2 regions of the Streptococcus sp. 1621 genome follow, and region 1 is predicted to be linked to the other one. Evidence: predicted binding sites of a transcription regulator. Region 1 holds the regulator's gene; the other holds the start of a gene.

The links. Region 1 encodes HrcA, which represses chaperone genes, less so after heat shock. Its sites were predicted from a motif close to TTAGCACTCNNNNNNNNNGAGTGCTAA; they were not measured.
Region 2: the regulator HrcA is predicted to act here: its motif matches at 4,193-4,219, upstream of groES (co-chaperone GroES).

The regions. Positions count from the first base shown of each region.
Region 1 covers NZ_VMLJ01000012.1:36,875-54,278, reverse strand. The annotation lists gene dnaJ (molecular chaperone DnaJ) at 1-1,021, opposite strand, end outside; gene dnaK (molecular chaperone DnaK) at 1,660-3,483, opposite strand; gene grpE (nucleotide exchange factor GrpE) at 3,968-4,492, opposite strand; gene hrcA (heat-inducible transcriptional repressor HrcA) at 4,519-5,553, opposite strand; gene HT697_RS03050 (DUF2812 domain-containing protein) at 5,714-6,217, opposite strand; gene HT697_RS10500 (DUF2812 domain-containing protein) at 6,252-6,827, opposite strand; gene HT697_RS03040 (PadR family transcriptional regulator) at 6,827-7,147, opposite strand; gene glnA (type I glutamate--ammonia ligase) at 7,262-8,608, opposite strand; gene glnR (transcriptional repressor GlnR) at 8,645-9,001, opposite strand; gene HT697_RS03025 (aromatic acid exporter family protein) at 9,078-9,605, opposite strand; gene HT697_RS03020 (phosphoglycerate kinase) at 9,741-10,937, opposite strand; partial or broken gene HT697_RS03015 (biotin--[acetyl-CoA-carboxylase] ligase) at 11,149-11,670, shown strand; partial or broken gene HT697_RS03010 (transposase) at 11,821-12,339, shown strand; gene HT697_RS03005 (YSIRK-type signal peptide-containing protein) at 12,394-14,001, opposite strand; partial or broken gene HT697_RS03000 (bacterial Ig-like domain-containing protein) at 14,071-17,404, opposite strand, start outside.
Region 2 covers NZ_VMLJ01000010.1:12,204-26,091, reverse strand. The annotation lists gene recX (recombination regulator RecX) at 1-655, shown strand, start outside; gene HT697_RS02140 (DUF402 domain-containing protein) at 744-1,277, shown strand; gene HT697_RS02135 (epoxyqueuosine reductase QueH) at 1,347-2,114, opposite strand; gene groL (chaperonin GroEL) at 2,252-3,862, opposite strand; gene groES (co-chaperone GroES) at 3,878-4,162, opposite strand; gene HT697_RS02120 (PTS system mannose/fructose/sorbose family transporter subunit IID) at 4,472-5,326, opposite strand; gene HT697_RS02115 (PTS sugar transporter subunit IIC) at 5,307-6,149, opposite strand; gene HT697_RS02110 (PTS sugar transporter subunit IIB) at 6,173-6,667, opposite strand; gene HT697_RS02105 (PTS fructose transporter subunit IIA) at 6,694-7,131, opposite strand; gene HT697_RS02100 (extracellular solute-binding protein) at 7,292-8,584, opposite strand; gene HT697_RS02095 (response regulator transcription factor) at 8,581-9,264, opposite strand; gene HT697_RS02090 (sensor histidine kinase) at 9,239-10,576, opposite strand; gene HT697_RS02085 (substrate-binding domain-containing protein) at 10,576-11,541, opposite strand; gene HT697_RS02080 (single-stranded DNA-binding protein) at 11,629-12,024, opposite strand; gene HT697_RS02075 (SDR family NAD(P)-dependent oxidoreductase) at 12,102-12,863, opposite strand; gene ytpR (YtpR family tRNA-binding protein) at 12,905-13,531, opposite strand; partial or broken gene HT697_RS02065 (thioredoxin family protein) at 13,547-13,864, opposite strand; gene HT697_RS02060 (DUF4651 domain-containing protein) at 13,861-13,888, opposite strand, start outside.

The DNA.
Region 1 (17,404 bases):
GTGTTACGACATTGACAGTAACGTATTGGTCACCAACTACACCACCACGAAGGCTCGGAGCTCCCTTACCACGTAAACGGAATTTCTTACCAGTCTGAGTTCCCTCTGGGATAACCAATTCAACATCACCGTGAACCGTTGGGATATCAACTGTATCACCAAGAGCTGCTTGGACAAAGTTGAGGTTGAGATTGTAGAAGATAGTCGTTCCTTCACGTTCAAACTTGTCGCTAGCTTCCACAGAAACTACTACATACAAGTCACCATAAGGTCCACCGTTAAATCCTGCTTCACCTTGACCTGCTAGGCGAATTTGTTGACCTGTTTCCACACCAGCAGGGATTTTGACATGTACGCTATGCGCTTGTTTTTCATGACCTGTTCCGTGACAAGTTGTACATGGATCTTTGATTTCTTTTCCGCGACCATGACAGACATCACAGGTTACTTGGCGACGCATCATACCAAGCGGAGTCTGCGTATCAACGTTAATGACACCAGCGCCATGACAGCGTCCACAAGTGACTGGACTTGTTCCTGGCTTAGCACCAGAACCATTACATGTACGACAGCTAGCTTCACGGTTGTACTTAACTTCTTTTTCAGCTCCAAAAATAGCTTCTTCAAAGGTCAAGTTCACACGATACTGGAGGTCATCCCCCTGACGAGGAGCGTTTGGATTGCGCGAAGCTCCGCCTCCTCCAAAGAAACTTGAAAAAATATCCTCAAAACCACCGAAGCCTCCTGCCCCACCGAAGCCTCCTGCCCCATCGAAACCGCCAGCTCCACCAAAACCACCGTTGGCTCCAGCAGCACCGTATTGGTCATAGGCAGCACGTTTTTGGTCGTCACTCAAAGTCTCATAGGCTTCCTGAACTTCCTTGTACTTTTCCTCAGCACCAGGCTCCTTATTGATATCTGGGTGATATTTTTTCGAAAGCTTACGATAAGCTTTTTTGATTTCGTCTGCCGAAGCGTTTTTTGACACCCCCAGACGATCATAAAATTCAGTATTGTTCATAATTCAAGATACAAAGGGCGTCAAACGGACACAGCCAAAATAGGAGTTTTGACGACGGACGCTTGCGTCCTAGAAAAAACTATCTTTTTGGCACAGTCCGTAGCCCGTGTTCAGTTACGAACACCCTTGTTCCTTTCTATTGATGTTCTGAATCGAACCACCATTTAGGTCGGGTTCAATTCCTTTCTTTATATATTGACAAGACAAACCCCAAATAAATCAGGTTCAGATCCTTTTTATCGAAAAACAGAGGCTGGGTTGCAACCTCTGGATTTCTTCCTATCATTACGACGTTCAAAAACAAAGTCGATTATACTTTGTTTTTGAACTAGTAAGGCGTTTAGGCAAGTCGCCATAGCGATTGCAGTCGAATGACAAACTCTTTAGCCATTTGTCATTCTTAACGAGTTAGGCTTAACTGAGTTTCGGCTAAAAACTTCGGAAAAAAGATAAGCCATCTTTTGTGCATCGCACAAGGCGATGGCTTCCTATTTTTCTTTCGTTTTCTTAACGCCTCAACATCTTACCGAATCGAGCACGCCCTAACCTCTTGGTGAAAAAGACAAATCTTTCTAGAAACTAAAGTTTCTGCGTCAGATTTCCTATTTTCACTGTGAGGTTTTAACGGGCTTTGCATCTTATTTTTCCGTAAACTCTCCGTCTACGACGTCATCGCCTGCGTTTCCTGTTGCTTGTGCGCCTTCTGCTCCTGCTTGAGCTTGTTGCGCTGCTGCGGCTTGTTCGTAGAGTTTAACAGCAAGGCCTTGAGCTTTTTCGTTCAATGCTTCAAGTTTTGCTTTCATGTCGTCCAAGTTGTTATCTTCTTGCGCTTTCTTAAGGTCATCAAGGGCAGCTTGGGCAGCTTCACGTTCTGTGTCGAATCCTTTGCCTTCAGTTTCCTTGATAGTCTTTTCAGTTGCGAAGATAGCTTGGTCTACTTCGTTACGAAGGTCAACTTCTTCTTTACGTTTCTTATCTGCTTCAGCGTTAGCTTCTGCATCTTTCATCATGCGGTCAATTTCTTCGTCAGTCAAACCTGAGTTCGATTGGATCACAATTGTTTGTTCTTTTTGAGTTCCAAGGTCTTTAGCTTTAACAGACACGATACCATTCTTATCGATGTCAAATGTTACTTCGATTTGAGGAATTCCACGAGGTGCAGCTGGGATATCAGTCAATTGGAAACGTCCAAGAGTCTTGTTATCTGCTGCCATTGGGCGTTCACCTTGAAGAACGTGGATATCAACGGCTGGTTGGTTGTCTGCCGCAGTTGAGAAGACTTGTGATTTAGATGTTGGAATTGTTGTGTTGCGGTCGATGAGTTTTGTGAAGACACCACCCATTGTTTCAATACCAAGTGACAATGGTGTTACGTCAAGAAGGACAACGTCTTTGACATCACCAGTGATGACACCACCTTGGATTGCCGCACCCATAGCAACTACTTCATCAGGGTTTACTGATTTGTTTGGTTCTTTACCAGTTTCAGCCTTAACAGCTTCGACAACGGCTGGGATACGAGTTGAACCACCAACAAGGATAACTTCGTCGATTTCTGACAAGCTCAAACCTGCATCTGAAAGGGCTTGACGAACTGGAACTTTTGTACGTTCAACAAGGTCACGAGTCAAATCGTCAAATTTCGCACGAGTCAAAGTCATTTCCAAGTGAAGAGGTCCAGCCTCACCTGCAGTGATGAATGGCAAGCTGATTTGTGTTGAAGTTACACCAGAAAGATCTTTCTTCGCTTTTTCAGCCGCATCTTTCAAACGTTGCATCGCCATCTTGTCAGTAGACAAGTCAATACCGTTTTCTTTCTTGAATTCTGCTACCAAGTGATCGATGATTTTTTGGTCAAAGTCATCACCACCAAGTTTGTTGTCCCCTGCAGTTGACAATACGTCGAAGACACCGTCACCCAATTCAAGGATAGAGACGTCGAATGTACCACCACCAAGGTCAAATACCAAGATTTTTTCTTCTTTGTCAGTCTTATCCAAACCGTAAGCAAGAGCTGCTGCAGTTGGTTCGTTGACGATACGTTCTACTTCAAGACCAGCGATTTTACCAGCGTCTTTTGTTGCTTGACGTTGAGCATCGTTGAAGTAAGCTGGAACTGTGATAACTGCCTTGGTTACTTTTTCACCAAGGTAGTCTTCAGCGTAGCCTTTCAAATATTGAAGAATCATAGCTGAGATTTCTTGTGGAGTGTATTCTTTTCCGTTAGCAGAAACTTTTTCAGAAGTTCCCATTTTAGATTTAATAGAGATAACTGTATCTGGGTTTGTGACTGCTTGACGTTTCGCAGCGTCACCAACGATGATTTCGCCGTTTTTGAATGAGACTACAGATGGAGTTGTGCGGTTTCCTTCTGGGTTTGCGATGATTTTGCTTTCAGTTCCTTCAAGAACTGCAACTGCTGAGTTTGTTGTACCTAAGTCAATACCGATAATTTTAGACATGTGTTTTTCTCCTTAAATTTTAATTCGAATTTTGATTTTTTGATATTTCCCTTAAGTGGTGGGGACGTGAGCAACTCCCTTCGGGATTTCATCACTTATTTTTGAGCCTATTGTCTCAAAAATCCCCTGTTTCAGTAGCTTTTGCTACTGAAACTTTCACCACGGTGGGAAATATCTTCCTTGCAAGCCTCCGGCTTGCCTCTTATCTTTCTTTCATAGTTTAGTGTCGTTTCGGACAAGTTTTCTATTATGTAAATTGCGACACGAGGAGTCGAAATCGATTTTATTTCGACGACGAGTTAGTAAGGAGGCTAGGCAAACGCCATAGCGATTGCCGTTTTCTGACAAGTTGCTTCAGCTACCGTCAGAATTGCCTAATCGAACACGCCCTAAGCTCTGAGTAAAAAAGATAGATTTTCTTGTGTTCATCGAACACTTCGTCAATCTCCTATTTTTACTGTGAGCTTTTTACGGGCTTTGTATCTTAGTTATACACCACTACCATGGCTGGGCGTAGGATGCGGTCATGGAGTTTGTAGCCTTTTTGGAAGACTTGGGCGATGGTATCTGCTGGGTGTTCATCGTCTGCTGGAAGAGTTTGGATGGCCATATGGTAGTTATGGTCAAATTCACCGTCAGCTGCGATTTCTTCGATTCCTTCTTCTTTCAAAGCATGAATCAAACTTTCTTGCACCATTTCCAAGCCCTTCTTCACATCATCTGTCAAACCTTCAACTGCGAGTGCACGCTCAAGGTTGTCCAAAGAAGGGAGAATCGCTTTTGCCAAATCCTGGCTACGATAACGTTGCAAGTTTTGACGCTCTTCATTGGCACGGCGTTGAATGTTTTGCATTTCTGCATGAGCGCGAAGGTATTTGTTTTCAAATTCATCTGCACGTTCATTTGCCAAGTCCAATTCAGACTTCTCAGGAGTTGTTTCTTCTACCGTTTCCACAACTTCCTCTTCTTGAACTTCTTCTACTTCTTCATTTTTTATATCTTGGGCCATTTTCGCCTCCTTTAATGATTTCAATCTTAATGTACTTCGTAATGATTACTGCTGAGGTAGCGGTAAAAATCTGTCAACTTCATGGTCAAAACACGATTGACCACATTGACTTGGTTGATTAGCTGTTGGTAATCCAGATTAACCGGACCGATAATGGCTAGAATTCCAACTCCGCGATAAGGAATGAGGAACTTGCTACTAATCACCGCTAGGTCAGCTAGACAGGACTCTTGACTGTCCGCAACTCGGACATTTTGCATCTGATCCTCATGCATCCCCTCACGAATCTCCAGAGCCACCTTTTGCGGTTGATCAAAGAACTGATAAGCTGCCAGATTAGCAAAATTCAAGAGATTTACCTTGCCCGCCACTACAATGTTTTCGTTGAACATTTCCTTAAAAATGTGTTCAAAGAGATCGATAACATTGTCCGTTGTTGTAAAGTAACGCTGGATAATCTGCGGAATCTCCGTCCGAATCTTGTAGTGAATATCTAAAACGGTGTGGCCGAGGAAACGTTCCTGAATGATGCTCTTCAGCTTCAGCAAGTCCTCCTGCAAAAAGTTCCTTGGAATCAGAAACTGACTGGTAACCGTTCGCGACTCGTCTAGGGTGAATACTGCCAAGGCTGTATGTTGCCCCAAAACAACGATATCAAAGGCTGTCAACCGTTGCTTGCTGGGCTCAACATCCAGTGCTACTACCGTACAGCCACTCAAGTCTGTCAGTAGATTAGCAGCCTCTTGCAGAATATCCTCCAATTTGAAGAATTCCTGATCAAAGGCTTTGACAATCTCGTAAACCTCATTTTCAGCCAGTCGGTCAAAATCCAGTGAGTGTTTCACATAGTACTGAAAACCAGCAACACTTGGCATGCGACCGCTTGAAGTATGAGCCTTCTCAAGCAAACCTTGCTTTTCTAAAGCCGCCATGTCATTACGAATGGTTGCACTGCTAGAGTTAATAGACTCTTGCAAGGCTTTGGATCCGACAGGTTCGTGCGTTTTGGTAAAGATGTCAATAATCAGATTTAAAATATCCTGCTGACGCTCTGTAACCACCTCATCACTCCTCTCTGTCTGATCGATTAGCACTCAACATACTCAAGTGCTAACTCATGATTCTATTATACACCCTTAAAAGAGAATGTCAAGATAAAAACTCAAAAAATTAGCACTCTTTTGCCAAGAGTGCTAAAAATCGGTCTGAAGACCGAGAAACTCACCTTCCATCTACTTGATATTTCCTTTTTAGTCTGAAATAACCATAGATTAGATAAGAAATCATAAAGGCATATAGAACAAAAATGACAGAGAAAGGTTGCGACAGTTCTTCTCGAAACAAACTCATACAAACAACAAGACCGCCTAAGAAAGTAGCTGTACAGGAACGAAGTCTAGATCGCATAACTTCCCATCTAAGACCCTTGCTCATATCCTCCGGAAGTAAATCAAAAGATGATTTACGAAGAACCGAACAAGAACCTGCTTCTATCAATTCCCAACCGCTATTTCTAAAATCTTGCAGTTCATGCTTATATTTTTTAAGAAATCTAGAATCATAGATACAGTAGATGACATCGTCTGGTTGACATTGGTCAAAATAGAACAAACCAAAACGACTCGTTCTATACCTCCAACCTTTCAAATGCATCTCATGTAAATATTCTTCTTCCTTGTCCAAATCAACAATGGTGAAAAACCGAAATTGTACTTTGCTATTCATTACCTTACCTCCAAATCAGAAAACATACATGGTTTTATTTGTCAGATAATTCTTTCCATTTTTGAAACAAGCTCCAAAAAATATAAGAAATCTGAATCGCAAAAACTATCAATAAAACCCAATCTATTATGAAAATCAAAAACACTACCCAACTGAAAGAACTACCTCCACTGACAAACTTTGAGAAAACCGGTAGTAGAGCTAAAAAGAGAAGCAAAATAGGAAGCATCCGCCTCGTTAAAATCCGTTTGACCATAGCTAACTTCCCAGCAGCGTCATTATAGATTTCAAATTCTGCATTCGATTCAATTTCAGAATGAAGCTTTCTAAAGTAGGAAAACCCATTAAAGTCTGTAATATGCTCCCAGCCACAGTCTTTAAATAATTGTAAATAGGAGGCTCTATCTGATTTTTTCATGGGATAAAAGTCCAACTGATAAGATACTTGCTCAGGCTGACATTTTTCAAAGGTATACTTAACTGCAAACAATAAGATAGAATAACTTACTTTTCTAAGTTTCCAGCCCTTAGCATGCATTTTTCTAAGATATAAAGCCTCCCTCTCATAATCCGCAATTGTAAAAATTCGATAAACAACTTTCTTTTCCATCATCTTTCCTCCCGACTATTTCTGTAGAGTCGTTCAATACGTTTCAATTCAATCTCTAAGACTTTGCGTCCCAAGTCTGTAATCTGATAGATTTTACGCTTTTCCTCTTCGCGGACAAAGGAAATCAAACCATCCTTTTCCATTTTTGACAAGGTTCCATACATAGTCCCAGGACTAATCGAAACTTGAGAATCTGTCATCTCCTTGACCTTTTGCGTAATACTATAACCATGACCTTCCTTTTGCAGACAGAACAAGATATAAAAACCCGTTTCCGTCATCGGAAGATAAACTCGACGAATCTTATCCGTTAATTCCATTTGCATTCACCTCCTATTAAATTCGATATATCGCACTTCGTTATATAAAATATATCACACCTCGATATAAAATACAAGAAAAAAAGACCGCCCTCAGGCAATCTTTCTTCTATATTAGTAAAGATCTAAATAGTTATCAATTTCCCATTGTGAAACGAAGGTTGCATAACTTGCCCATTCAATTCGTTTAGCTTCAAGGAAACTAGTATAGATATGTTCTCCAAGAGCTGCTCTGACAACTTCATCTTCAGTCAGAGCTTTCAAAGCGTTGTGAAGAGTTGATGGAAGGTCTGTAATACCAGCTTCCTTACGCTCTTCTGCTGTCATGATGTAGATATTTTCTTCGATAGGAGCTGGTGCTTCAATTTTATTTTCAATACCATGCAAACCAACTTCCAACAGCACAGCCATCGCGATATATGGGTTTGCCATCGGATCCACTGAACGCAACTCAAGACGAGTTCCCATACCACGTGAAGCAGGCACGCGCACAAGTGGCGAACGGTTACGACCAGCCCAAGCAATGTAAACCGGCGCTTCATAACCTGGAACCAAACGTTTGTATGAGTTAACCGTTGGGTTCATGATGGCAGTATAGTTGTAGGCATGTTTGATCAAACCACCAAGGAAATGGTAGGCCGTTTCTGACAACTGCATTCCTTTTGGATCATTTGGATCAAAGAAGGCATTGTTTCCTTCTGCATCAAACAAGGACATATTACAGTGCATACCTGATCCGGCAATACCAAATTTTGGTTTTGCCATAAAGGTTGCGTAAAGTCCGTGTTTGCGAGCAATGGTTTTAACAACGAGCTTAAAGATTTGAATCTTATCACAAGCACGGAGGACTTCATCATACTTAAAGTCAATCTCATGCTGTCCAACAGCAACCTCGTGGTGACTGGCTTCTACTTCAAATCCCATTTTGGTCAAGACATTTACAATCTCACGACGTGTATTGTCCGCAAGGTCAGTAGGCGCCAAATCAAAGTAGCCACCCTTGTCATTCACTTCAAGTGTTGGATCTCCATTTTCATCCAACTTAAATAGGAAGAATTCTGGCTCTGGACCAAGGTTGAAAGATTTGAATCCTACTTCTTCCATGTGACGAAGAGCTCGTTTCAAATTACCACGAGGGTCCCCCGCAAATGGTTCACCTTCTGTTGTATAGACATCACAGATCAAACCTGCAACACTTCCATTTTCATCTCCCCAAGGGAAGACTGTCCATGTATCCAAGTCTGGGTACAAGTACATATCTGACTCATTGATACGTACAAACCCTTCAATAGAAGATCCATCAAACATAGCCTTATTTGACAAGACCTTATCTAATTGTTCATCTGTAGCAGGAATTTCGACGTTTTTCATGGTTCCCAAAATATCTGAGAACATGAGACGGATAAAGGTAACATTTTTTTCCTTGACTTCACGACGAATATCTGCAGCTGTGATTGGCATGAGTTTTCTCCTTAATGTATGACTACTTGCGGTTGCCTAACCGCGACCAAAAGGTGACTGTAGTGAAGCAAAGCGACCCTGTTGGAGGAGTTCATTGTGAAGTGCACGACGCACCTCAGTCTGACTCACCGCTTTCTTGGATTTCGCTTCACGTTCAGCATATTTTTTCTTAATGGCAGCGATATTATAACCTTCAGAGATATAATCTTTGATTTCAAGTAGACGATCCATGTCATTCAAGGAATACATGCGACGGTTCCCTTCGTTTCGATCAGGCTTAATCAACTCTTGATCTTCATAATAACGAATCTGACGCGCCGATAGATCGGTCAACTTCATAACACTGCCGATAGGAAAAACAGCCATATTTCGGCGAAATTCTTTTTCCTTCATTTACAATTTCCTTCTTTCTGTCTATTATAGTCTAAAAAAAGACAAACGTCAATTGATAATGTTATAAAATGTAACATTATTTTTCTTTTTTCTCTAAAAAGAGCCGAATACGATCAATATCGTAATTTACGAGAATTGCGACAAAAACTCCCATGAAAGTTTCTGATACACGCGCAAATACGTACAAAATTGTCTCTCCGCTCGGGATCGATAGGGTAATGATTAACATAGCCGCTACACCACCAATAACCCCTGCTTTGTTATTCATGGCTACATTTGTCATAATGGTTAACATGGTGCAGATTGGAACAACTACCAAGGTCACCCAAAAGGCTTCGTGGAAAAAACTATTTATTAGGAAGAAAACCAAGGCATAGAGGCCACCGATACTATTTCCTAAAATACGCGAAGTCCCAAAATGAACACTCTTATCAAAACTCTCCCTCAAGCTAAAAACGGCTGTCAAAGCACCGATTTGAAGACCTTTCCAACCAAAAAAGCCAAAAATCAAGAGAACTAGAAAAACAGCAATACCTGTTTTAAAGGTTCGCATACCAAGTTTGAACTGGGATTTATCGAATTTATATTTTTTAAAATAACTCATAATCTCAACTTTCTATTTCCATTTTATCATAAATTGGCTGATTTTATGAGCAATAGTTGAGAGGAAGCGTTTTTATTTTAAGCAAAAGAAAAGAGGAACTTTCATCCCTCTCTTATTTGATTCATTTAGTTAATCTTATTTTTCTGTAAGTGCAGCCAAACCTGGCAATACTTTACCTTCGAGAAGTTCCATTGAAGCACCTCCGCCCGTACTAATCCATGAGAACTTGTCTGCACGGCCAAGGTTAATCGCTGCAGCAGCTGAGTCACCACCACCGATGATTGATTTAACACCTGGTTGTTTCACGATAGCATCCATCACACCGATTGTACCCGCTTGGAAGTCAGGGTTTTCAAACACACCCATTGGTCCGTTCCATACAACTGTTTTAGCACCAGTCAAAGCCTCGTCAAATTTAGCGATAGATTTTGGACCGATGTCAAGACCAAGGAAGCCTTCAGAAACTGCTTCACCTTCAGTATCACGAACTTCAGTGTAGTCAGCAAATGCATTTGCTTCTTTTGAGTCAACTGGCAAGATCAATTTACCGTTTGCTTTTTCAAGAAGAGCTTTCGCAACATCCAATTTATCTTCTTCTACAAGTGAGTTACCGATTTCGATACCTTGTGCTTTGTAGAATGTGTAAGTCATACCACCACCGATAAGGACTTTATCAGCTTTTTCAAGCAAGTTTTCGATAACACCAATCTTGTCTGAAACTTTTGAACCACCAAGGATAGCCACGAATGGACGTTCTGGAGTTTCAACTGCTTCTTGGATGTAGGCAATTTCGTTTTCAAGAAGGAAACCAGCAACTGCTTTTTCAACGTTTGCTGAGATACCAACGTTAGATGCGTGTGCACGGTGAGCTGTACCGAATGCATCGTTTACGAAGATACCATCTCCAAGTGATGCCCAGTATTTACCAAGTTCAGGATCGTTTTTAGATTCTTTTTTGCCGTCAACATCTTCGTAACGAGTGTTTTCAACCAAAAGAACTTGTCCATCTTCAAGAGCGTTGATAGCTGCTTCCAATTCAGCACCACGAGTGACACCTGGGAACACAACATCTTGACCAAGTTTTGCTGCTAAGTCAGCTGCTACAGGAGCAAGTGATTTACCAGCTTTATCAGCTTCTTCTTTCACACGTCCAAGGTGAGAGAAAAGAATTGCACGTCCACCTTGTTCGATGATGTACTTAATAGTTGGAAGAGCTGCTGTGATACGGTTGTCGTTAGTGATTACGCCATCTTTCAATGGTACGTTGAAGTCAACACGAACGAGGACTTTTTTACCTTTCAAGTCAACGTCTTTAACAGTAAGTTTTGCCATGTTACAAAAACCCCTTTATTTATTTTATTCGAAACTATTATATCACACTTTGGGAATATAAGGAAAGATTTCACAATATTTTTCGATATTTAATCTCCATGGTAACTTCTCAAAGTAACTTCCACTTGGATGACCAAAGTGGAAATTAGTCTAAAACGGATTTTTATGGTGGAATTAAGTATGAGACGTTTGAGTTAGAAATGAGGTCCACTATGACAAAATAGCATCCTACACACTACTTGTAGCTGGAGCTATCTACAAAGCTATTAAGAACCTAACTTTAATAGATGTCGACATAAAATGGGTCAACGATATCTACCTCAAAAATCATAAAATTGGAGGAATCCTTACTGAAGCAATGACCTCTGTAGAAACTGGCTTAGTCACAGATATCATTATTGGAGTAGGTATCAATTTCACTATTAAAGACTTCCCTCAGGAATTAAAAGAAAAAGCTGATAGTTTATTTAAAGTACCAGCACCTATAACAAGAAATGAATTAATTATCGAAATATGGCGTGCTTTCTTCGAAACACCAGCAGAAGAGCTATTATACCTATACAAAAAACAGTCATTCGTTCTTGGAAAAGAAGTCACTTTCACACTAGGGCAAAAAGACTACAAGAGACTTGCTAAAGATATCTCTGAAAGTGGTAAACTTTTAGTTCAATGTGATAACGGAAAAGAAATCTGGCTAAATAGCGGAGAAATTTCACTAAAAACTTGGAAATAATAGTAAAGTTATATAACAAAAAATAAACTATATAAAAAGAAAGAAATTTGTCCTTTCTAGAGCTTAGCTTTTCAGCTATATAATATTTGTAGTGGGTAAATCCCCTATGGATATTATGGAGCCTATTTTGTTGTAGAAAAAAGTCCCATAAGATTTATACAAAACATGAATCAATTTGAGCGAAAATCCCATGAATACAAGGCTATCAAGCGCTACTGGAAGCTCATTCAACAGGATAGTCGTAAACTCAGTGATAAGCGTTTTTATCGCCCTACTTTTCGTATGCACTTAACCAATAAAGAAATCCTAGACAAGCTTTTGAGCTATTCAGAAGACTTGAAACACCACTATCAGCTCTATCAGCTCTTGCTTTTTCACTTTCAGAATAAGGAAGCTGACAAATTTTTCGGTCTCATTGAAGACAATCTAAAGAAGGTCCATCCTCTTTTTCAGACTGTCTTTAAAACCTTTCTAAAGAACAAAGAGAAAATCGTCAACGCTCTTCAATTCTCCTATTCAAACGCCAAACTGGAAGCAACCAATAATCTTATCAAACTTATCAAGCGCAATGCCTTTGGTTTTCGGAACTTTGAAAACTTCAAAAAACGGATTTTTATCGCTCTGAACATCAAAAAAGAAAGGACGAAATTTGTCCTTTCTCGATCATAGCTTTTCTTCAACCCACTACAGTTGACAAAGAGCCCAAAGGTATCTCTTTAAAGATTAATTATCTTCCGTTTTGCGTTTAGTCGCAGCCAAACCAAGAACAGAAGTGAGTGTTAACGCACCTAACAAATTCATAGCAACTGAGTCAGATCCACCTGTGTTTGGTAAAACTTTTTTGCCAGTCAAGTTAGTTCGAGAATTATCACCTGTCTGAATCTCACCTTCAACATTAACGTCGTTTGGTTTATTTGTGTTATTTGTATTAGTCAATTTAGACGAATTTTTATATTCTGAAGTACTTGGTGTGACATCACCGTTCTCAGGGGTTACCGTATAAGATGTAGTGCGTTTCACAACATCGTTTCCGACTTTAAGGTATTCAACCTTGTCTTTCACTTCACCTGGTTTAACGATTTCGTCATTAACATTCGGTGTGACATCACCGTTCTCAGGGGTCACCGTATAAGATGTAGTGCGTTTCACAACATCGTTTCCGACTTTAAGGTATTCAACCTTGTCTTTCACTTCACCTGGTTTAACGATTTCGTCATTAACATTCGGTGTGACATCACCATTCTCAGGGGTCACCGTATAAGATGTAGTGCGTTTCACAACATCGTTTCCGACTTTAAGGTATTCAACCTTGTCTTTCACTTCACCTGGTTTAACGATTTCGTCATTAACATTCGGTGTAACATCACCGTTCTCAGGGGTTACCGTATAAGATGTAGTGCGTTTCACAACATCGTTTCCGACTTTAGTAAAAACCACATCACCTTTAGTCCCAACTTCAACAACCTTCTTCTCCATCGGAACATAATTTTCAACAGTAGTTGGATTACTCAAATCACCAGTGAACTTATTGACTTCATAAGTCGTTACATTTTCACGCAAACCTTCTTTACCATTAGATTTAATATTTCTAACACCGTAATTCAAAGTGTTATTAGCAACATATTCGGTCTCTACAGCTATTTTGGAAATAGGAACCCTCTCCACATTACCAACTTTAATGATTTTTGAAATAGCTTCTTTTTCGACAGATTCAGTAAAAAGATATTCAGACGAAGAACCTCGATAATTAACACCAACTTTGGAAATGATAGTTCGAGGTAAAATAACAGTCCCGTCATCCTTATAAATAGGCTCTTCAATATTATCGTCAATCAAGATTTTCTTATGGGTGCGAGTCTCAGCTAGGATTTCATCATAAGTGGCTGGATAATTAGAGTCCCACCCTCCCGTACTCCCATCACCATAATGTTCTTTAAGTTTAGACCTATTATCTTTGATCACTTCATAAGGTCGATAGACGATTTCGTTAAGATTATCACCTAAACTATAGATTGGTGATGAACTAAGACCATGTTCGATATCAAAGATTTGTTTACCACTCTCACCTTGTCTACCATCTTCATGGTCACCTTTTGTCAAATTTGAATCACCTTCATAAATAGTATCATAATCATAATAATTGACAACTTCAATACTATGAAAATTTTCAGCCGCATAAACAGTCCCATAATCGTCATTCATAATAAAATTGACACCATCGACAAGACCAATACTCAACAAACCAACAGCTACACTAAAAAGTCCAACTGTCAATTTTCTTAAAGCATATTTTTTGCGCAAAGTATACCCACTAAACATCTTATTTTTCATAAATACAAAACCTTTCAAAAAAATAATTTTAAAGTTATTATACCAAAAAAAAAATCTTTTATTTAATCTTCATCTTCTTTTTTTCTGTTTCAATGTCAAGGCTAAACTAGCAAAGCCAAGGCTGGCCAATCCTGCTATTAAGACTTCATTTGTAGCAACTGTCCCTGTATTTGGCAATTGTTTGCTTGCTTCTTCTGATTTAACTGCTGTATTTTGAGCTGATTTTTCCTGTGTAGCTACTACTGCTGGTTCTATTTTTACTTTTGTTCCAATTTCAACAATTTCTGGAATCGCTTCTTGGATGACTTCTGTTGAACGAAGGCGACGCTGACCGTTCCCATCAACTTCAAAGACATGTCTCAACAGACCATCTCGTCCCTGTATGATGACTCGTTGTTCCCCAACTAGCATATCAGCATTTTCATGCTCTTGACGGTCAAAAGCAACCTTTTCCTCTTGAACTTCCAATTTAGGAGCCTTTTGTTTATCAGAAGGAGGTTGATTAGTAGGTTTTGAAAGGACTGTGTTTTGTTGTTCTGGTTTAGTTGAGATAGTAACAAGGTCATTTGCACCATTAGATTCTACTCGTGGTTTTTCAGCAGATTCATAAACAAAGGCATAATGAGTAAAGTGTGGTGCTGTAAAGATGACATGACTATCCGTTTGTTCAAAAGCCAATTCTACTGCTTCTTTGCCTTCAGGTAAGAAGAAGACTTTCTTCACTTTCTTATCTTTTTCAATTGGAATTTTCACAATAGAAGCGTAAGAGAGATCAACGTCTTGACCTTTTTCATCTAGACCTTCTATTTCAAAGACATGAGCATCTTCTCCAGCAAAGTATTTCTTCTCTTCATCACTTGCTTGAACACGCTCTACTTTCAAGCCCTTGATGACAGTCTTTTCTTTATTTGAGAAGTGTACTTCAACATCTGTTTTACTATCAGAAAAGACTGCTGGTTTGTCTTCTTTCAATAAGGCAACCAGATCTTTCAAACTCTGTTTCGCTGTTGCAAGCTCTTCTGGACTCAAATCTACTTTTTCAACCAAGGCCTTGTTTTTCTCAAGAAGAGGAGCTAGGGCGGAACCTGAAGGATGGTTTGGTTTTGAAGTTAAGAGTTCTTGAGCCTCACCTGTTAAGCGATCGAGTTCTGTCTTTTCTTCCGTAAATTTCTCTTGACCATTCAGAGCTTTATGAGCTTCTGTCAATTTATTAAGTCGGTCATTAACCTGATCTTGGGTGCTAGTTTCATGGTCTTTCAACACTTGTTCAGCCGCTTCAATTGCTTTCAAGAAGGCTTCTTTTACTTCTGGTAAAGCAAAGTTATAGACCACCTTGTTCTTAGCCGCTTCAACTTCTGCTAATTTTTGTTTAAGGTACTCATCGTTCAATGCTGCTTTTGGAGATACCAAAACATCAAAGTTGACTTTATGACCTTGGTAACGAAGAGTCAAGGTTTGACGACCAGTCTTTTGAGCATGGTAACCAGTAATTTCAACTCCCTCATCAGTAAAGGAATGTTCTTCCATGGTGTCATTGCTATAAGCCACTGCAAAGCGTCCTTCAGACAAGTCTAAGCTATCACCAACTAGGTAATCTTTTTTCGGTTCCTGACTCACTTCAATTCCCAAAATAGTTTTCGGACTTGCTTCATCTTGGCTAGTGACAGTCACTGACAACTTCGCATTTACTGGTTGTCCCAAATATTGTAAAGTAAGATTTTGTTCTCCCTTATGATGCGTATCAAAGCCTGATACTGATACACCTGCGTGAGTTAGGCGAATGAGCTCGTCCTCAGCTCCTCCTTCATACTGAACTCGAAGAACACCACCTCTAAGGTCCAAATCCTCCCCTTCGGCGTAGCTTGTTTTCTTAGGTTCTGTTTCTAGGCTGACTGACTTGATTCTTCTGTCATCTTTTGGAACAGAAACTGCTAGGACATTACTAATTTCCTTGCCTGGCAACTGGGTACGATAGTAAAGAAGACCAGATTGATTTGTCAAATCCAATGGTGCACTTGCTAGGTCTCCTCCAACTTCGCTCTTCAAGGTTGCAAGCGGAGTTTGAGAATTTGGATTATCATAAACGGTAATGGTAGCTCCAGCTGGTACATCTGCAAAGCCAACTTGTACCTTGTTATTGCCTAAAGTACGAGCTGCAGTCTTGGCCATCGGAATATTGACACTTTCTGTATCAAGCTTTTCATACATTTTCCAGTTATAGATACGAATAGCCTTCCATGGAGTTCCATTGTCAGAAGTGACAACATTCAAGCGCCAATCTTGAGCTGTGATTGGTTTATCAAGGGTAATATCTGTAACATGGGCTTTATTGCCACGGACTTCCTTAGCCAACTTCCATTGACCATCCGCATCTTTATAATAGAGGTCAAAATCTTTGGTGTTCATCAAACCGTCGTTTACAGATTCTCCACCAGCTCCAGCATGGTCCATCACCCATCTAACAACTGTACGTGGCTGGGTCAAACGAATATCCACACTACCACTTAATTGTCCAGAAGACCACTTGTCTGACAGACTGGTAATGGTACCATTCAACATGCCTTCTATGCCTTCCCCACCTTCTGTTTTAGGGAAGGTACTATCAATAACTGTTGCACCTGGTACGATATTTTCAGCTAATGGTTTTGGTAGGCTGGTATCTTTTACAGTCATGCCTCAATCAAAGGTTGTGGTTGCAGCTTCTGAACGAACTCCATTTTTACCGACTGCTACAACTTTCAGTTCTTGAGTTGTACCTTGAGCACTTGCTGAACGGCTAACTTTTGGTAGATAAATAGTTGTAGAAGATGAGCCAGTTAGTAATTTCCAGCTGTCTCCATCTTTTTCGTAAACTTCATAGAAATCTGCATCCTTGTTGCCTTTAAATTGCACGACTGCTTCTGCTTCTTGGGCATTTTTTAGGACTTGTTTGGCTACAGCTACTGTGGTTGGTGCCTGAGGAGCATCTTGATTATTGCTGATGGTCAATTGCCCCAAGTTAAATTGATAACCTTTTAAGTCTTTATCATTTTCAAAATAGAGTTTAATACCGTAAATTGTTTTACCTGCCAAGGCACTCAAATCAAAATCATCGGTAGTCCAGTTATCTGAAACTGTCAATTCTTTACGGGCAGCTTCATCACCGTAGGTATAATCTTTCTTGGTTGCAAATTCTACATAAACCTTGGTCCCTTTGCCTCCTTTGTGGGCAACATGCAATTTGGTGGTATCTGTCACCTTCAAGCGAGTAGAGTACAAATTCACATCTTGCTTGGTCGCACCTGAAAGATCCCCTGCAAATTTGAGAGAAGTTCCACCATTATAAGCATCTTCAAAATCATAGCTTGCTTTCAACTTATCGCCAGTTGATTTTTGCCACCAGCGCCATGTTGGAAGAACACCT
Region 2 (13,888 bases), on a different contig from region 1:
AAGCGAAGAGGAATTGAAAGAGATTCAGGACTTTGCCAAATTTTCTTACGGTAAGAATCTGGCCCTCTACCACCTATCCTTTAAAGCACGTACCGAAAAAGAGGTCAGAGAATATCTGAAAAAATACGATATTGATGAAAGCATAGTTGCGCAAGTCATTGTTAATCTTAAAGAAGATAAGTGGATTAATGATAGCCAGTACGCTTATGCTATCATCAATGCCAATCAACTTTCAGGAGACAAGGGGCCTTATGTACTGACTCAGAAACTAGCACAAAAGGGGATTTCAAAATCTACTATAGAACAGAACTTGAAAGAATTTGATTTTTCGGAAGTTGCTCAACGTGTAGCCAATAAACTATTGAAAAAATATGAGGGAAAACTTCCAGCTCGTGCCTTGCAAGATAAGATAATCCAGAACTTGACTAACAAGGGCTTCTCTTATTCTGATGCTAAAATTGCCTTTGACGACTTAGATATCCAAGTTGACCAAGAAACGACTCAAGAACTCATCTTCAAGGAACTTGATAAGCAATATGCTAAGTATGCCAGAAAGTATGAAGGATACGAACTGAAACAGCGTTTAACTCAAGTTTTAGCACGAAAGGGCTATGATTTTTCGGATATAGCAAGCGCTCTTAGAGAATATCTTTAATATTTCCAAGTGAAATTCACAGATTTTAGATAATTTTATGGTACAATAGTAAATGATAAACTTATAAATTGTAGAAAGTTGGTTAGTTATGAAGCTTCCAAAAGAAGGCGACTTTATTACAATTCAAAGTTATAAGCATGATGGGAGTCTCCACCGAACTTGGCGGGACACCATGGTACTAAAAACAACAGAAAACGCCATTATTGGTGTCAACGATCATACACTTGTTACCGAAAGTGATGGTCGTCGTTGGGTCACTCGAGAACCGGCTATTGTTTACTTTCACAAGAAATATTGGTTTAATATCATTGCCATGATTCGTGATAATGGAACTTCTTACTATTGCAATATGGCTAGCCCCTACTATCTGGATGAAGAAGCACTGAAGTATATTGATTACGATTTGGATGTTAAAATTTTTACAGATGGGGAAAAACGTCTTTTGGACGTTGAGGAGTATGAGCGTCACAAACGCAAAATGAATTATTCTGATGACTTGGACTATATTTTAAAAGAACATGTCAAAATTCTTGTTGATTGGATTAACAATGGACGTGGTCCTTTCTCAGAAGCCTATGTAAACATTTGGTACAAGCGCTATGTAGAACTAAAGAATCGGTAAAGTTGTCAAACTGGGGTTAAGACCCCGGTTTTTTATTTGAAAAACCCAGCTTTTCAGCTGGGTTGGTCTCTATATATCTAATTTAGTAACAGTAAATTTGATGTGGGAATAGTCTTTTTCAACATCCTTATCCAGCAAAAAAGCCGTGGCATCCTTCTTAACCTGAACCAGGTCAATATTCTGGGCTTGTGCTGCATAGACACATCCACAATAACATTGACGATAGATATCATACTCCTCACACATCTCTACTGAACGTTTGTAGCCTTGATTTTTCTTGAAATCACTGGGAAGATAGTGAGTGGTATAAATCTTTTGCACATCGATTCCTATGCTGTTGATAGTTTGAGAATTCTTATGAGGACTAATGGTCAAGGCTGAGCCAAAGTAGTCAAAACCCAAGTCCATAGCCACTTGCGCTGTCTTATCCAGTCGGTAGTCAAAGCAAACCTTGCAACGATCGCCTCCTTCAGGCTCTTCCTCCAATCCTCTAACCAATTTTCGGTATTCATTTGGTTCGTAGGGAGCTTCTAGGTACTGGACCGTATTTCCTGTTCGCTCATTGAAATCACTGACAAACTTTTTAGTCACATAAGCACGCTTATGGTATTCTGCCTTGGGATGGATATTAGAATTGGCAAAATAGATGGTCACGTCTGCATACTTAGTCAAATATTCTAGAGTATAGGTACTGCAAGGGGCACAGCAAACATGCATGAGAATGGTTGGCCGTTGCTCATTTTTCTCCCATACTTGTACCATCTTCTGCATGACACGGTCATAATTAATCTTCTGATTGGGGTTCATCTTGCTCAGAATTTCTTCTACATCGATCATGTTCTTCTCCTTTTTCTAGTCTTATTTTATCATATAAGTTAGGAGAGCTCAAATCAATTTAGAAGTGAATATCATAAAAAGGAGGGTTAGTCATTCCCTCCTTTTGTGTTTTTTATAAGTTGTTTTCTATAGAAAGCTTACATCATGCTTGGATCCATTGCTGGAGCTGGAGCTACTGGTTCTGGCTTATTGGCTACGACTGCTTCTGTTGTCAAAATCAAGCTAGCTACAGATGCTGCGTTTTGAAGAGCTGAACGACTCACTTTAACTGGATCGATAATCCCTTGATCAATCATGTTGACCCACTCGCCAGTTGCTGCGTTGAAGCCTGTACCAAGCTCGGCATTTTTCAAACGATCGATAACGATAGATCCTTCAAATCCTGCATTGTGGGCAATTTGACGAACAGGTTCTTCCAAGGCACGGAGAACAATATTGCGACCTGTTGATTCGTCTCCTGTCAATTCCAAATCAGCCACGGCTGGGATGACATTGGCAAGGGCTGTTCCACCACCTGCAACGATACCTTCTTCAACAGCTGCACGAGTAGCGTTGAGGGCATCTTCAATACGGAGTTTCATTTCTTTCAACTCAGTTTCAGTTGCAGCTCCGACCTTGATGACTGCTACACCACCTGACAATTTTGCCAAGCGTTCTTGCAATTTTTCACGGTCAAATTCAGAAGTTGTGGTTTCAATTTGAGACTTGATAACTGCAACACGGTGAGAAATCGCTTCAGGATTTCCAGCCCCTTCTACGATAACAGTGCTATCTTTGTCCACAGTTACTCTCGCTGCTTGACCAAGAGCTTCAATTGTCGCATCTTTCAACTCAAGACCAAGGTCTTCTGTGATAACTGTTCCGCCTGTTAAGATGGCAATGTCTTCAAGCATGGCTTTGCGACGGTCACCAAAACCAGGTGCCTTAACTGCTACTACATTGAAGGTTCCACGAATCTTGTTCAAAACAAGGGTTGGAAGAGCTTCACCATCCACATCATCCGCAACAATCAAGAGTGGACGGTTGCTTTGGAGAATGCTTTCTAGAAGTGGCAAGATCTCTTGGATATTTGAAATCTTCTTGTCTGTAATCAAGATGTATGGATTTTCAAGATCAGCCACCATTTTTTCGCTATCTGTCACCATATACTGTGAAAGATAACCACGGTCAAACTGCATACCTTCTACAACTTCAAGTTCTGTTTCCATACCACGTGACTCTTCGATAGTGATGACTCCATCTTTGCCAACTTTTTCCATGGCCTCAGAGATGTATTCACCTACTTTTTCGGAACGAGAAGAGACGGCGGCAACCTGAGCGATGGCTTCTTTGTTGGCAACTGGGATGGCGTTGTTTTTCAAGGCTTCTACTGTTGCGGCAACTGCTGTTTCAATCCCACGACGAATACCGATTGGATTGGCACCTGCTGTGACGTTTTTGATTCCTTCACGAACGATTGCTTGGGTCAAAACAGTTGCAGTTGTAGTCCCATCACCTGCAATATCATTGGTTTTTGAAGCTACTTCTGATACCAATTTGGCACCCATATTTTCAAAATGGTCTTCCAACTCGATTTCTTTAGCAATGGTCACACCGTCATTGGTAATCAAGGGTGAGCCAAATGATTTTTCCAACACAACGTTTCGACCTTTTGGTCCCAAGGTTACTTTAACAGTGTCTGCAAGGATATCGACACCACGAACCATAGCTGAACGAGCATCTGATGAAAATTTAATTTCTTTTGACATACTTACTTTCTCCTTCTATTCTTCAATGATTGCCAAGATGTTAGCTTCGCCTACGATGATGTACTTTTCATCGCCATCTTTGACATCAAGACCTGCGTGGGCTTCAACTAAGACACGGTCTCCAGGCTTAACGCTTGGAGCTACCAAGTCACCGTTCAAAGTACGAACACCTTGTCCAGTAGCTACAACTTGGGCTGTTTTTGTTTTTTCTTGGGCTGAGCCTGCAAGGACAAAGCCTCCAACAGTTTGTTCTTTTTCTTCGATTTTCAAGACCACACGGTCTCCTAATGGTTTCAACATCTGTTTTCCTCCATAATGAGATAGATAGTATTAGCACTCTTTACACTTGAGTGCTAATTCATAGTTCTATTGTATCACTTGGTCAGAAATAGTCAAGAAAAAAGTCTGACTTTCTGAGGATGAATAGATAAATTTCTTTATCCTAATTTTGCACTTTAATAATATAGAATTTTATAGAATTTTAATGAACTGGATTTATGGAATTAGTATTTTCGTTAATTCTTTTACAAAAAATACCGAAACTCTAAATCCTTATATTACGCATATATAAAAAACAACGATTACAAACCGTTGCTTTTTTACATACTATTAATATTTCAAGCCTGGATTGAAAAATCCTAAAGCGACTCCTACAAGTGCAATAACTACCAATAGTAGCATTACCCAATTTGGAGAAACTTTCTTTTTAGCCATTAGCCACCAACATAGAACAATAAAACCTGCTGTTAAAAGACCTGGATAAACACCATCAATCTTTTCTTGTAAGTTTAAAAATGTTTCTCCATCTCCATTTTTCAGCTCTAGCGCCGTAGTGACAGATACCCAAGTTGCTGCAACAGCTCCTATGACCATACCACCAACAACACTAATTGATTTTCTTAGCGCCTGACCTTTAGGACCTACTAAAAATTCTACTGCTTTATCTCCAAGTTCATATCCTTTAAAATAAGCAAAACGCATTCCAAGATAGACTAATAGATTCCATGCAATAATATAGAATATTGCACCAGAAATATTTCCTCCTTTAGAAAGACCTAGAGCTATCCCCAAAAGAACAGGAATTAATGTTCCTACAATAAGTGAATCTCCAATACCTGCAATAGGCCCCATTAGACCAGCTCGCATTCCATTGATGGTTTCACTATCTACGGCATCTCCATTTGCACGCGCTTCTTCCAAACCAGCTGTTATCCCAACTACTAGAGAACCCAACTGTGGCTCAGTATTAAAGAATGCTGTGTATGTTTGCATAGCTTCTTTTTGTTCTTCCTTAGTATCATACATTTCTTCTACAATTGGAAGCATAGAAGTTAAATATCCAAAAGTTTGCATATGTTCTTGAGAAAAACATGTCAGATGTCCATAGAACCAGTGGTGAAATGATTTTGTCAATGTTTTTCTTGATATTTTTTTTCGACTCATTCTAAATATCCTCCTCTTCATCAAGTCCCATATCACTGACAACTGCTGTCGTACGGGCAGATTTAATAACTTCTAATTCATAATAAATTACTGCAAAAATTAATGACACAACACCACTTGCTACTAAGTTCAAGCCTAAAGATTTTGCTAACGTGAACCCGACAAAGAAAGGAATAAAGTCTGTTGTTTTTGTAACAATTTGTTTCAAAAGTATTGCAATACCCACACATGGAAGGAGTGCTCCTACAGTAAATAGAGACTTCATTACAAAACCATCCATCGGAAGATATACTTTCATAAGATCAACCATATCTGGTCCAAATTTTGTAATAATCATTGTTGGTAAGAAAGAAAAGATAAAATGTGAAATCCAAGGATATACCCAATCAACAGCATATAACTTCTTAAAATCACCTTTCTCTACAGCTTTCCATCCAATGTGTTGCCAAAGCAAGTTCATAGTAGCTGTACCATAGAATAAAACAGTTCCAATTGTTCCAACCGCGGCTCCAATTGGCGCTGCTGCTGCTGCAATCGCCACTTCACCTGAAATATTATTTGCATGAACAAATAGGATAGATAACGGAATTCCGATATAAGAAATTGCCCGTACATCGGCAGATACAGTTCCACCAGGTGTCACTAAGGCAATATATAATACCTGTAAAGCCACACCAACGATTACCCCTGTTGTTATATCTCCTAATATTAAACCTACAATTAAACCACCAACTAATGGACGCCCCAAAGTATAGTTACCAATACTGGATCCCCCCATACCTGGCATCGATGCTAAACTTGCAAACAATCCTAAAAGAGCTGCTTGAATCCAAGAAATTTCCATCATTTTGTCTCCTTATTTCATTATTAAAATCCAAATTTTGATTTAAAATCACTCCAATAGCCAATAGATACATCTGGTAATAATTGGAATCTAACTTTATATCCTGCTTTTTCAATTGCTTCTAGTGCAACTGCTTCCTCTTGAGTAATTGATTGATTATTTCCCAACTTGATAGCACCTGGTCTATCGTTAGCAGGTCCTACAATAATCTCTTTAACATCTCCTGGGATAAAGCCCTGGTCTACTAAAATTTCTTTCATATCAATTGGATTCTTAGTAATCAAAAAATATCTACTATCCGATTCTGTTACTTTAGATGATTTTTCTTTAAACGCTTCCTTTGTCCAAACAAATGTTTTTTTATCTGACGCACCTTTATAGGCCTGAATTAAAACCTTATTAGATGCAGCAGCGTCATTTACTGCAATTAATCCATCACATGGATGTTCTTTTGCCCATCTAGTGACTGTTTGTCCATGAATCATTCTATCGTCAATTCGTACAAATGTTACTACCATAATTTTTTATCCCTTTCCTTATATAACTAAATATCGTCTTCTTCATTAAGATTATCATCCGATCCGACTTCAAATTCCTGTAGAGCTGAGGATGATTCGTTTAATATCGTAGAAACAAGTTCACTTCCAGTCAGAATATCTTTCATCACCACTGCTGTAAGTGCCATTGTTAAGTTCATGCCTCCCAAAATAGTTGCATTCTCTAATTTTCCAAATTCTTCTAATACTGTTGCAACAGTTGTTAAAGGACTTCCCCCAACAATATCTGCTAAAACAAGAACCGAATCATTTTCATCCAGAGACGCAATAACATTCTTGACCTCTACAGAAAAAACTGCAAGACTTTCTCCATCTTTTAAGCCAATCGCTATGACATCATCTACCTTATCCGAAGCAAACATAGAAAGAGATGATTTCAATCCCTCTGCGAGTCCTCCATGACTGACTAATATCAAATACTTCATATTTCCCTCCTTTTATTGATTTCATTCTATCATCCTTATCTTCACTTTATAATTGTTAAATGTCACAAAAGTTTATTGATAAATGTCAATAAAAAAATGACAAATGTCAATAAAGACATCTGCCATGTTCGTATTATTTAAGAAATAATAATCTTGATATCTATTTAAGGGTTCCTATATCTAGTTCTTTTTGTAACTTAATAAGACTACCTTCAATATCCGTGTTATTTTCATCCATAGATAATGCTTCTAATCTTTCTTCTATTCCAACCAATGATTTTGAATCTATTCCTTTTGAAATAGTTGTAATTGAATTTTTCATTATATAATCCAGCGAAGTAGTCGTTAAGGCATTTTGACCAATCATTCCTTTCTTCATCAACTCTTCACTCTTCAAACTAGTTACTACCTCTGGTAACACTGAGCTTCCTTGACCCTTGTTAAATAAATTTTGTTGAATTTCACGATTATTTGTTAAAAATTCTATAAACGATACGGCAAGTTTTGAATTGCGAGCACGCGAAGAAACCACGTATAAGGAAGTATCTGTTACAGTAGAACGAATGTCTTCCTTAGTAGTTGGCAATGAAATACATGTCCAGTTAAAATTTGTATATTTGGCCACGTGATAAGGAAAAGGTTTATATGTACGATATTGTGCCAAACTCATTGGATAAAAGGCCACATGTCCTTCATCAAAATCTTTATAGGTTACTTTGTAGCGTCCGTTTAATTGATTCAATCCCCTTATATAGGATAAAGCATCCTTCATTTCTGACGAATCTATACGAGGAATCCCACTCTCAGAAATAGTAACTCCAAAGGCTGCTAGAGATTCTTTCCAACTATATCCTGTTATCCCAAATTGATCAACGATTCCATCTCCATCGGTATCTTTTGTAATTTTTTTACTAATCTCATATAGATCTTTCAGTGTCCACCCTACTTTAGGAATTTCAATGCCCTCTCTTAAAAGTAAATCTTGATTTACACACATCAACATGGGATTGCTTTCATATGGAAGACCGTATAAATCATCTCCGTATTTTGCTGCCTGCAAAGATACATCATAGAAATTAGAGGCATCTTCTTGAGACAGATAGGAATTTAGGTTTTTTAAAATACCTTTTGATGCAAATAAAGATAATTGGTCGCTTGATAATAGAAATACATCCGGTTCAGAACCTTTTAAAATTTGACTTGAAATCCAATTAGAATACTCCTCCTTAGGAATACCTGAATCATATACAATTTTAACCCCTTGATGAAGCTCTTCAGATTTCTTAATAGCCTCATCTAGTACATAGCTGTTATTTCCTGTAGGAATTCCCCAACTAGAATCAGAATAAAAACCCAGTCTAATAATCTTTATCTGCTTGTTTTCCCAAATAAGAAATAAACTCAAGCAACTTAACACAAACAGTATCGCTAGAAACAATTGCTTTACTTTCATTTATCCATTTCCTTCGAAAAATTCTTTTGTGTCACACCTGTTTGTACAGCCCATATGGCTAACTGTGTCCTATCTCTCAAATTTAGTTTTGAAAGAATGATAGAAAGGTAATTGCGCACTGTTCCCTCGGATAAAAAAAGATTACTGGCAATTTCCTTATTTGATTCTCCAAATGCCACTTGCTGAATAATTTTCCATTCTGTCAGTGATATATTTTCAATATTCTCTTCCTTCACAGTAATAGAAAAATTGGTCTGTGCCATCTGCGAGAACAATTGAAATACCTTACTAGCTATATTAGGATTAATCATAGCTCCACCTTTATACACTGTCTGAATGGCTTGGTATAACTCGTCTGTTGAAACTCCTTTTAATAAATAGCCAGATGCACCATATTTTAAAGCACTAAAAATAAATTCGTCGTCATCAAATGTTGTTAAGATTATAATTTTTATATTTGGAAAACGTTTTTTGATTTCTTTTGTAGCCAATACTCCGTCCATTCTGGGCATTCTAATATCCATTAAAATTATATCCGGTTTTACAGTCATGATGTTGTCCATAGCTTCAATACCATCACCAACGACGGATACAACATCAATATCAGCATATACTGATAAAATGATCTGCAAGGACTCTCTAATTAACGCCTGATCATCTGCAATCATTACCTTTATCATATACTTCACCTCCTATTTTTGGAAAAACTATTTTAGTGTAAAATCCTTCCCTATTTTCAAAATGAATAGAACCACCTAAAATAGAAACTCGCTCTCTCATTTGTTTCAAGCCATACCCAATTTGTAAGTCGTCAAAACCTATTCCATTATCTTGCAAAACTATTATGTTGTTATCCTCACTCATAAAATGAATGCTCATTTTACTAGCATGTCCATGACGAACAGAATTTGTCATAGATTCTTGTATAATCCTAAAAATAGTATCTTCCTGCATCACATCTAAATCAATATTTCCCCATTCATATTTTAGATCGACAGAGAGTTTAGATAGAGACTCATACTCACTAATCATTAATATTAGAGCATCTTTTAAACCATTATTTTGCAAAGCTCCTGGTCTTAGTCTATGTAATGATCCCCTAACATCTTTTATCCCCTCTCTAACTGCATTTGAAACATTTTTCAACTGTTCTTTAGCACGAATAGGATGAACATCAATTAGTACAGAAACAGCATCAATCCCTGCTGAAATCCCTGTCAATGCATGTCCTAGAGTATCATGAATTTCCCGAGCAATTCTTTTCCTTTCTCGATCTTCAGCGATTTTCTCTGATAATGATATGTAATGATTCAATTCAGTGTTGACTCTAGATAACATTTTAAGTTCTTCCTCAATATTATGGTGTTCTTTAATCACGTATAGGATATAAGACAATAAAGAGATGATGAAAATAATAACGTTTAATGACGTCAATGCATTTTCTAAAAATAACACTACACCTCGTATGGACGATGGGTAAAATTGGATATAGGTAGAAAGAGATGGAACTTTTATAAATAGTGACAAGATTTCATAGTCTGTTAAAAGTAATATTAAAAAACTCAAGAAAATAAAAATAATCCAGGAACGTTTACTATCAGAGTCTTGAAACTCTCTTGAACTATAGAATATATCAGCAAAAACTAATAATATTATTCCATTGTATGACAGATTTTGTGACCATATAACACCAATCATTAATACTATTTCAAACAAATTCCATTTTGAAAAAATTGGCCATTTTTTCTCAGTTGAGTACATTTTATAGGTAGATATAAAAATAATACCGACGAAAAAAATAATTGAATACCAAAAAATCTGGTCAGGTGATTTTGAAATATTATTTAATTCTCCCAATAAGAGTATCATCTGTCCCTTTGAAATTACATAGTTTGTAATCTGTATATACAAAGCTCCATTGTATATAATGGTTAGAAAATTAATTAATAAAAGCAAAATGATAGAATACTGGACACCTTTTACCTGTTTCATTACTGCCACCCATTAATATCAAACTGAATTATATTATTTTTATCAACAAATTGTACAGGTATAGTATATAATTCTTCAACTTCTTCTTTTTTTACTAATAAATCTATTGTTTCCGATACTTTTCTACCCATATGAGATGGAAATTGAGCAACCGTTCCCGTAACTTCATCTGTTGTAGCTAATAAATGCTTCATATCTGGTGAACCATCTATTCCGTAAATAAGTTTTTTTGAAGTTACTTTCAATTCTTTAATTGCTGCTAAAGCTCCTATAGCTGCTCTATCATTTAAAGCCACTATAGCATCAAATTGTAAACCTTCAGATAAGGCATCACCTACAGTAGTCATAGCATACTCTGTTTGACCAACTGTTTCTCTTTCTGAGATAATTTGATAATGTTCTTCTGATTTTATTGTATCCAAAAAACCAGTTATTCTCTGATTAGCTGATAAAGCATCTTTGTGCGTTAACAAAAGAATATGAGCATTTGAGGTACGTTTCATCAAATCCTTGGCAATTAATATCCCAGCATGGTAATTATCAGAAACTATGCTCGTATCAACTTTTATATTATTCAACTGACTATCTACTGCTATAACTCTAATTCCAAAATTCTTTGCCCTACTTAACGCTTCTACAATTTGCTCGCTATCACTCTTAACCGGATTAATAACAATAACATTCACTCGCTTCTCTATAAACTCATCAATTTGTTTACTCTGTTTTTCTTCACTCATCTCTGCATCCCGAGTATACAATATCTGACCTTCTGAATCAGAATAGCGTTGAATCTCATTATGTAAATGTCTATAAAATTCACTATTCATCGTCATATAAGTCGCTCCAACTTTTATTTGTCCCGGAATAGGATCTGTCTGACTCACATGAGTATAAATCGCAAAAACAAATACGACTACTGTACAAAATATAATTTTGACGATTGTTCTTGTATATTCTCTACTCATTCCAACCTCCAAAAAGTTTCAACTAGTTCATTGTAACACATTTAGACAGTATAAAAAAGCCTGAGAGCAACTCAGACTTTTCAATGTTTAAAATGGTAATTCTTCCTCTTCCAAGACCAAGTCCGCCAAATCTTGGCCTGCATTATTTTCACGCATGGCACGTTGGGCACGACTTTCCAAGAGTTGGAATCCTGAGACAAGTACTTCAGACACATAGTTCATTTGACCATTTTTCTCAAAACGACGTGTACGCAATTCCCCATCCACTGAAATGAGACTACCTTTAGTTGCGTAGCTGGCCAAGCTTTCTGCTAGTCTGCCCCATAGGACCATATTGACAAAATCTGCTTCACGTTCACCGTTTTGGTCTTTGTAACGACGGTTCACAGCGATAGTTGCTCGCGCTACTGACTTGTCATTGCTGGTTTTGTGCAATTCTGGTGTAGACGTCAAACGTCCAATCATGATAACTTTATTATACATATTTTCTTCCTCCTACTTATCTATTCGCAGGAAATCAAAAAAAGTTACAGAAATTTGTAACTTTTCGAGGAATTTTTTTACTTTTTATGAACCATAAAACCTGTCGCCTGTTGATTTGCCATAATGGTCATATCTGTAATCTGCACACGACGAGGTTGACTGGTCACATAGACTACTGTGTCTGCAATATCCTGAGCTTGCAAGGCTTCGATTCCTTGGTAAACGGACGCAGCCCGCTCTTTATCACCGTGAAAACGCACTGTAGAAAAATCTGTTTCGACAATTCCAGGCTGAATGGTTGTCACCTTGATATCCGTTGCGATGGTATCAATTCGCAGCCCATCTGAAAAGGTCTTAACCGCTGCCTTGGTGGCTGAGTAAACAGCTGCACCAGCATAGGCGTAGATTCCTGCGGTTGACCCCATGTTGATGATATGTCCTTGATTGGCTTTTACCATTGCTGGCAAGAAAGAGCGAGTAACTGCCATCAAACCTTTGACATTGGTATCCAGCATGGTCAACATATCCAACTCTTCATAGTCTTGATAGGGAGCCAAGCCAAGAGCCAGACCGGCATTGTTGACCAGAATATCAATCTTCCCTATCGTTTCTATAATATCAGAGCAGACAGCCTTTACCATGTTCATATCCGTGACATCTAGCGGAAAAGCCCAAACTGTTTGATTTGGGAAGGTCTCTGCAAACTCCGACTTGAGGGTTTCTAGTCTGTCTATCCGTCGTCCAGTTAGAACGACATTCTCACCCTGCTCCAGATAAGCACGCGCAATCGCTTCACCAATTCCTGATGTCGCCCCTGTAATCACTACATTTTTTGCCATCTTATTTCCTTCTATCTGGTCTATCAGATATTAACAACTTCTTAGGCAGTCCAGTGTTTAGCTGGATCAAATGGAGTTCCAACAACTTGGTCTTCTGATAATTCAATAATACCACGTTTTTGCGGAGCATTTGGCAGATGCAATTCACGAGGACTGCACATCATGCCAAAACTCTTTTCACCACGAAGTTCGCCTGGGAAAATAAGATTGCCTTTGGGCATCATAGCTCCAGGAAGAGCCACAATGGTTTTCAACCCAAGACGCGCATTAGGAGCCCCTGCAACGATTTGTACAGTCTTGTCACTTGATACTGCAACTTGGCAGATGTTGAGGTGGTCACTATCTGGATGGGCTACCATCTCGACAATCTCACCAACAACAAACTTAGGTTCCTTATCATTAACAATTTCTTCTGTAAAACCTTCCGTTTGTAATTCTTGGTTCAAACGAGCGACTTGCTCATCTGTCAAAAAGACTTGACCGAACTCTGCAATTTCAAATAAACTTGAAACTTCAAAAATATTCCAAGCCACTGTTTCCCCATTATCTTTGAGAAAAACACGGGCTACCTTGCCTTTGCGTTCTACATCCAGTTTGGCATCTCCGCTATTTTTCACGATGACCATAAGGACATCACCGACATGTTCTTTGTTGTATGTAAAAATCATTGTTTTCTTTTTCTCCTATTTCAGTCCTGCTAAAAAGTCGTTAATTTGTTGCTTACTTTTACGGTCGCGATTAACAAAACGACCAATTTCCTTGTCCTTTTCTAGAACAACAAGGCTAGGAATTCCATAAACATCTCAGAGTTTAGCCAAATCCATATACTGGTCTCGGTCCACCCGAATAAAGGTGAACTCTGGATTGGTTTCCTCAATTTCTGGCAAGGCAGGATAGATATAACGACAATCGCCACACCAGTCCGCCACAAAAAGAAAGACCTTCTTGCCATCTTTTTCTACTAAAGATGCTAATTCTTCTAAACTTGCTGGTTGTATCATAAGACTTCCTCCTCATAGACTAGG